Regions from separate parts of the Chryseobacterium sp. HNCC26DJ238 genome, predicted to be linked through region 2. Evidence: riboswitches for the same ligand, from Rfam matches in the RefSeq annotation. Region 2 holds a riboswitch; each other region holds the start of a gene.
What was found. A riboswitch is a leader RNA that binds a small molecule or an ion and turns the genes downstream of it on or off. The one in region 2 is predicted to bind thiamine pyrophosphate.
Positions count from the first base shown of each region.

Region 1: linked by a shared signal. The riboswitch ahead of pnuC (nicotinamide riboside transporter PnuC) and the one ahead of thiM (hydroxyethylthiazole kinase) in region 2 are both predicted to bind thiamine pyrophosphate.
Region 3: linked by a shared signal. The riboswitch ahead of thiS (sulfur carrier protein ThiS) and the one ahead of thiM (hydroxyethylthiazole kinase) in region 2 are both predicted to bind thiamine pyrophosphate.

Region 1 is NZ_JBXUGI010000008.1:181,163-183,431, forward strand. It holds gene AC2A07_RS09805 (acyl-CoA dehydrogenase family protein) at 1-315, opposite strand, end outside; gene pnuC (nicotinamide riboside transporter PnuC) at 290-886, opposite strand; TPP riboswitch at 909-1,014, opposite strand; gene AC2A07_RS09815 (HPP family protein) at 1,312-1,908, shown strand; gene AC2A07_RS09820 (hypothetical protein) at 1,914-2,252, shown strand.
Region 2 is NZ_JBXUGI010000022.1:20,164-22,432, forward strand. It holds gene thiE (thiamine phosphate synthase) at 1-454, opposite strand, end outside; gene thiM (hydroxyethylthiazole kinase) at 444-1,247, opposite strand; TPP riboswitch at 1,310-1,402, opposite strand; gene AC2A07_RS17875 (response regulator) at 1,727-2,269, shown strand, end outside.
Region 3 is NZ_JBXUGI010000001.1:75,663-77,931, forward strand. It holds gene thiC (phosphomethylpyrimidine synthase ThiC) at 1-935, opposite strand, end outside; gene thiS (sulfur carrier protein ThiS) at 960-1,166, opposite strand; TPP riboswitch at 1,230-1,326, opposite strand; gene AC2A07_RS00345 (RluA family pseudouridine synthase) at 1,506-2,186, opposite strand; gene AC2A07_RS00350 (hypothetical protein) at 2,186-2,269, opposite strand, start outside.

The DNA of each region.
Region 1 (2,269 bases), on a different contig from region 2:
CATTCCGCTTCCGCCAAAACAGGTTCTTGAATTGATGAAGAGTTTTTCAGCAATATATGGTTTGAGATTTCTTGAAAAAAAATTCGCCCCTGAACACAAGGTGAGCAGCCAGCCCAGACTTCCGTTTATTCTTGACCAGTCAAATAAAACGGACAATCCTTCTTTCAAGCGAAGTCCCAATCCCCCATATATTTCAGGAACCCAAATCTGAAGCAACCGCTGCTCATGAATGATGCTGATTATTTTTGGAGAAATCTCAGAAGCTCCTGACATCTCTTGTCTGATTTCTTCAGACGTAAGCATTTCTTCTTTCATTAATTATTTTCCTCCATTTTAAATATCCTGATATAGCAACGATGAACAGGAAAGCCGTTAATGCCGCATATAGATACAGGCTCTTATGGATCAGTAGTGGAATAGCAATGATATTACTGATATTCAGCAATATCCAGTTTTCAATTTTCCTGCGTGCCATCAGCCACATTCCCGCCCATGCAAAAGCACTGACTACAGAATCTAAAATCGCAACGTCAGAATCAGTATGATGGGTCAGAAAATAGTAAAAGATAAGGAAAGACACCACTACAATCCCAATGGTGATCATTTTTTCCTGACCTGTAGTTTTTGAAATCACGGCTTCTGATTTTTGCCTGCCAAATTTCCAGTAAAGCCATCCGTAGATGCTCATGACCAGATAATAAAGGTTAAGGGTAAACTCTGCATACAGTTTAGCCGTCACCATGACATAAAGGGTGAGCGAAATCCCTGCAATTCCGAAGAGATAATTATTAGAATTATTTTTCCGTGCCAACAGCACCTGAATCACTGAAAAGAAAACGCCAAACCACTCCGGCCAGGTCGTATGCTGTAAAAATTCCTGCATCAAATTAACTTGTATAAATTAAATGATGAGATGATAAATCAAATTCCCTACGCCGGCATTATCCGGATCAGGTGTGGAAGATTCCCGGGTATCATCTCAGCTGCGATTATGCAGCACCCCATTGATAGAGCAAAATTGATGTTTTTTTTCTGAAATAAAAAATTAAACTGTCATATTTTAAATCAAAAACAGACCTGAAAAATGACTGAAAAATTTATAGACATTTTCAAATTTTCCGGCTGTCAGCAGTTTGTAATCTTTGAAAAAACTTCATAAGTTTATAATTAGGTCAAAGTCTCAACCAGATTAAAAGACTTTGACAAAACTGAAAGCAGTTATTCAGCAAAAACATGTATCTACTTTGGGTTGAAGCAACAGCCGTTTGTAAACGGATAATTTTCGTATATTTAATTTTTAATACCAAAGCATTGAAGAAGACCTTACGAAGAACCTACCGTGTATCAAAATATGTGATTTACAAAGAAACTCTTGTTGATTATAAGGAACATTTCTGGTCGTTTGTCGGCGCATTTTTCGGTATAGGAATTATTGCTTTTTTACAGTCCCAATACTTACTTCAACAGGAAAATGTATTTCTCATCGGGTCATTCGGAGCTTCAAGCGTTTTGATTTACGGTGCTATCCAGAGTCCTTTGGCACAACCGAGAAATCTGGTGGGCGGTCATGTGATCTCGGCCATTGTAGGTGTTACAGTTTATCAGATTGTTCCTGATATTTTATGGCTTTCAGCGCCATTGGCTGTTGCCTGTTCGATCGTACTGATGCAGTATACAAAAACATTGCATCCTCCTGGTGGTGCAACGGCTCTTATTGCGGTAACCTCACCGGGGAAAATTGCAGATTTAGGATACTGGTATGTTTTGTCTCCTGTTTTATCCGGATGTATCATTCTGCTCTTAGCAGCTTTATTCTTTAATAATATCACTAAAAACAGAAGTTATCCAACGAGTTCAAAATGGAAGAAACTTCTGCATAAAAAACACAAACACACTTTGAAAAATTAATTGCTATGAACTGTCTTGAGTGCGGCGAAAAAATCATTGGAAGATCAGATAAAAAATTCTGCAATGACGCCTGTAGGAATTCTTATAACAACAAACAGAACAAAGACTCCAGTAATCTTATGCGGAATGTCAACAATAAACTCCGCCGAAACTACAGGATTCTGAGTGACATTAATGTGGAAGGCAAAACGAAAGCCGCCAGATCCAAACTTGATGGCTTGGGATTTGATTTTAATTATTTTACACAATTTAAAGTCTATAAAAATGGTTCTGAGTATAAATTTGTCTATAACCAGGGCTACAAAATTTTGGATGATGATTATATTCTGATTGTTAAAAATTGAGGGAATTAAAGACTATA
Region 2 (2,269 bases):
CCAAACCCCACTCGGTCACTGTATCTTTTTTGGTATCGGTACTGAATATGGGACTGATGCCTAAATAATCAGACAGTTCTGTATTCTCATTTTCCAGCTGGCTGAGATATTCAATGGAATACCCGATCATTCGGTCTTTGAAGAAATTTTGGTTTCTCAGAACCAATGGAGCAGTATCGCTGTTCCCAACGTGAATGCCGGCAGAACCTGCTTTTTCAGCCACTTCAGCATGATCATTGATGATAAGTGGAATGCTGTGTTTTTCGGTGATCTCTCTGAGCTGTAGGGCTTTGTGAAGAAAATCTTTCGTCGAAGCATCCTTTTCACGAAGCTGAATCATATCCACACCTCCTAAAATCGACTGTTCAGCGACTTCAAGAAAATCTTTTCCGAGGCAGTCTTTCTCTGAAATCACCAGGTACAGCTGATAGGGAAACGCAGGATTACAGATCATAACTGAATAATTTCAAATGCCCGTAAAATTCCTCTTCACTTATATTGTAAAGTTTATCGATAATGGTAAGCTGTAAACTTGCAGGACCTGCACTTTCCTGAGCCGCTAATTCTCCTGCAATGCTTAAAAAACTCACAGCGGCAACTACAGCTTCCGTTGTATTTTCAGTGACCCCGATGAATGCACCGATGAGGGCTGAAGCCGTACACCCCAGTCCTGTCACTTTTGTCATCATTGAATGACCGTTTTTCAGATAGATCATCTGATCTTTGCTGATAACAATATCAGTTTCACCCGAAATACAGACTGCCGATTGATGATTTTGCACGAGAACCTTGGCTGCTTCAACCGCTTCATTGCTCGCAGCCGTACTGTCGACTCCCTTTGTAATCGTGTTGTTAAATTGTGCAAGGGCAATGATTTCAGAGGCATTTCCGCGGATTACTGTAGGATTCAGATCCAGTAGCTGACTTAAAACAGAATTGCGGTAAGAGGTTGCCCCGGCTCCTACAGGATCTAAGATCCAGGGTTTGTTTAATGCATTCGCTTTTCTTGCCGAAAGCAGCATTGTCTCTTCCAAATATTCATCTAGGGTTCCTATATTGATTACCAGTGCGTGCGAAATGCTGACCATTTCTTCCACCTCGGATTTTGCATGAGCCATGATCGGGGATGCACCAATCGCCAGGAGCGCATTGGCGGTATTGTTCATGACCACATAATTGGTGATATTGTGAATCAGGGGGGAGGTTTTTCTTACGTTAAGTACGTGTTTCCAGAGATTGTTTTCCATTCTGTTATTTTATGAATAAAGCTTTAGGATCAATCGGGAACAACAGTCATCTTCTGTCAGAATAATGACTTATTGCTTTTCCCTACGTCGGTGTAAGCCGTATCAGGTTCAAAGGGACTGTCTCAATTCTTTTCAGAATACCCCTAAAGCATATACAAAAGTATTTAAAAATATTGAGTTATTACATTCGAAGGTTTTAAAAAATTATTTCGCTGCGAAGATAGAGGGTGTAATAAGTAATCTGCCGATACTTTTGATGAGGCATAAACTCCTTTGGGGCATCAAAAGTGAACATTTGTATTCCTCTTAAAAGTTTAATATTATTTTAATGAATCATAAATGAAAAATGAAAAACAGACAGGTCAGCAGCTTTACATCGAATATTGCTTTAACATTTTAGGTACGGACAGGAATTCTTACTTCTACCGATACGTTTTCACATTATTTTTTTCGTTAAATTCGTAGTAAATATCCCCTTGATGAATATTCTTCTATTAGAAGACGATCTCATTCTCTCAGCAGAACTGAGTAAGTTTTTAGAGTCCAACCGTTTTACCACCGACAGAATTTATGACGGAGAAACTTTCCTGCGCCAGATCAAAAGCAATTCGTACGATCTATATCTGCTGGATATCAACGTACCGAAAATAAACGGATTGGATGTCTGCCAGACCATCAGGTCTTTTGATAAAAACACACCCATCATCATCATTTCCGCCTATGGGGATCTTTCAGATAAAAAAGATGCCTTTACCCGGCTCGCAGATGATTATCTGGTGAAACCCTTCCAGTTTGAGGAACTGTTGTTGAGAATGAATTCTCTACTGAGACGTAAAGTGCCGTCCGATGCAACAGATCAGGATATCATCAGAATCGATGACCTGATTATCAATAAAACAGAACAGAAAGTATTCCGGTCAGGAAACGAAATTGCTTTGACCCTGAAAGAATTTCAGCTGTTGGTTTATCTGGCAGAAGCCCAGGGAAGAACAGTGTCCAAACAACAGATCACAGAAAATGTC
Region 3 (2,269 bases), on a different contig from region 2:
AAGTAAGAAACTCCCTGCTCTGCCTGTTCGATCAGTGTATCTTTAAAAATTTCCCATGTAAGGTCTTCTGCTACCCCCTTTACTTTTTCCAATGCCTGATAAATGGGAACAGTACCAATGGGAACCGGACTGTTTCTGATAATCCATTCCCTGGTTTCATGAATGTTTTTTCCTGTGGACAGATCCATGATGGTATCGGCACCCCAGCGACATGCCCAGACTGCCTTTTCCACTTCCTCTTCAATGCTTGAAGAAACCGCACTGTTCCCAATATTGGCATTGATTTTAACCAAAAAATTCCGGCCGATAATCATCGGTTCACTTTCGGGATGATTGATATTATTGGGAATGATCGCTCTTCCGGCTGCGATTTCGTCTCTTACAAACTCCGGAGTTATTTTGTTTTTTGGAGTTCTTGCCCCAAAACTGTTTCCCTGATGCTGGAATGCCATATCTTCAGAAACGGAATCCAGCTGTTCGATACGCTGATTTTCCCTGATGGCAATGTATTCCATTTCAGGGGTAATGATCCCCTGCTTTGCATAATACAATTGGGTCACTTCATTTCCCTCTTTTGCTACTTTGGGTTTGTGGTTGTAAGAAAAACGCAGTTCATCCAGTTTGGGATCCTCAAGTCTTGCTTTTCCGTAGGCTGAAGTAATTCCTTCCAGGACTTCTACATCATTTCTGTCAAGTATCCACTGTTCCCTGATTCTCGGAAGGCCTTTTTCGATATCAATTTCTGAATTTTCATCAGTATAAGGTCCTGATGTATCATAGATGGTAACAGGACGATTTTCTTCCAAAGTTCCGTTGGTCAATTTTGTCGGACTTAAATGTATTTCGCGCATTGCGACCTTAATCGGATGAATCTTTCCTTCAACATAGATCTTTTTAGAATTCGGAAACGGTGAACGTGTGATTTGCTGAGCCATATAATAAGTTTGTATTGATAAGAATTAACCGCCTTGGGCAGCAGTAATGATTAAAACAGAATCGTTGTCTTTGAGAAATGTTTCGGACCAGGCCGACTGTGGGATGATACAGTTGTTGAGGGCAACGGCAATACCTTTCCTTTTACCGGGTATTTCCATAGCCAAAAGTGCTTCCAGATTTTCCGGAAGTTCAGCAAAAATTTTTCGGGTGTGGTTGATTGTGATTTCCATTCTAAAGTTTTGATTAAACATATTACTTTAGGAATGGCTGTAATTGTACTGTAGAAAGCACAACAAAGTCATCTCACTTTTCCCTACGCCGGTATGATCCGGATCAGGTTCAAAGGGTAAAATCTCAGTCTGTTTTAAACAGACACCCCTAAAGTTTGGGACGAAGTTAGACATTTTTCTGAAATGCACAAAATTTTTTGATGAAGTCTGCTTCAAGACGATTGAGCGAAGAATTTTTATATCATAATAGGTATAAATGTCTTCATGTTATTGTACCTAAATAAAAAAATGGAAACTGAATATCATCAGCTTCCATTTATAACTTCATTATTATATAATTTATTCTTCACACACTCTCCAGACCGAATCATTTTGAGGAAGAGGAGCGGTAATCTGAATTTCTTCTTTTGTAACCGGATGAATAAACTCCAGTTTTCTGGCGTGAAGGTTGATCCCTCCGTCCGGATTTGAGCGAGGTGAACCATATTTTAAATCGCCTTTAATCGGAACTCCTGTTTTTGAAAGCTGCGCTCTGATCTGGTGATGCCTTCCTGTTTCAAGATCGATTTCAAGTAAAAGGTAATTATCCAGACTTTTAATCACATGATAGGTCAGAATTGCTTCTTTTGCCCCATCCGTTATTTTTGTAAAAACAACAGCCTTATTATTTTTCTCATTTTTCTGTAAATAATGCACCAGCCTCTGAGTCTGCGGAATCATTTCTTTTGCTACAACTGCCCAATACGTTTTCTTAACCTCCCGGTTTTTAACCATTTGAGTCAAACGGGATAATGCCTTTGAAGTTTTAGCAAAAATCACCAGTCCGGAAGTCGGACGGTCAATACGATGCACCAAACCCAGAAAAACATTTCCCGGCTTGTCATCTCTTTTCTTTATAAAATTTTTAATGGAATCCAACAGAGGTTCATCTCCTGTTTTGTCCCCCTGTACCAATTGTCCAACTTTTTTATTGATGACCATAAGATGGTTATCCTCATAAACAATTTGTTCCTCCATAATTACTGACGGCTTACTGACCTGCTTGTGAATGAAATAATCACTCCGCCCAGCAAACCAACTGTTTTAATAAATTTTAAATCAGA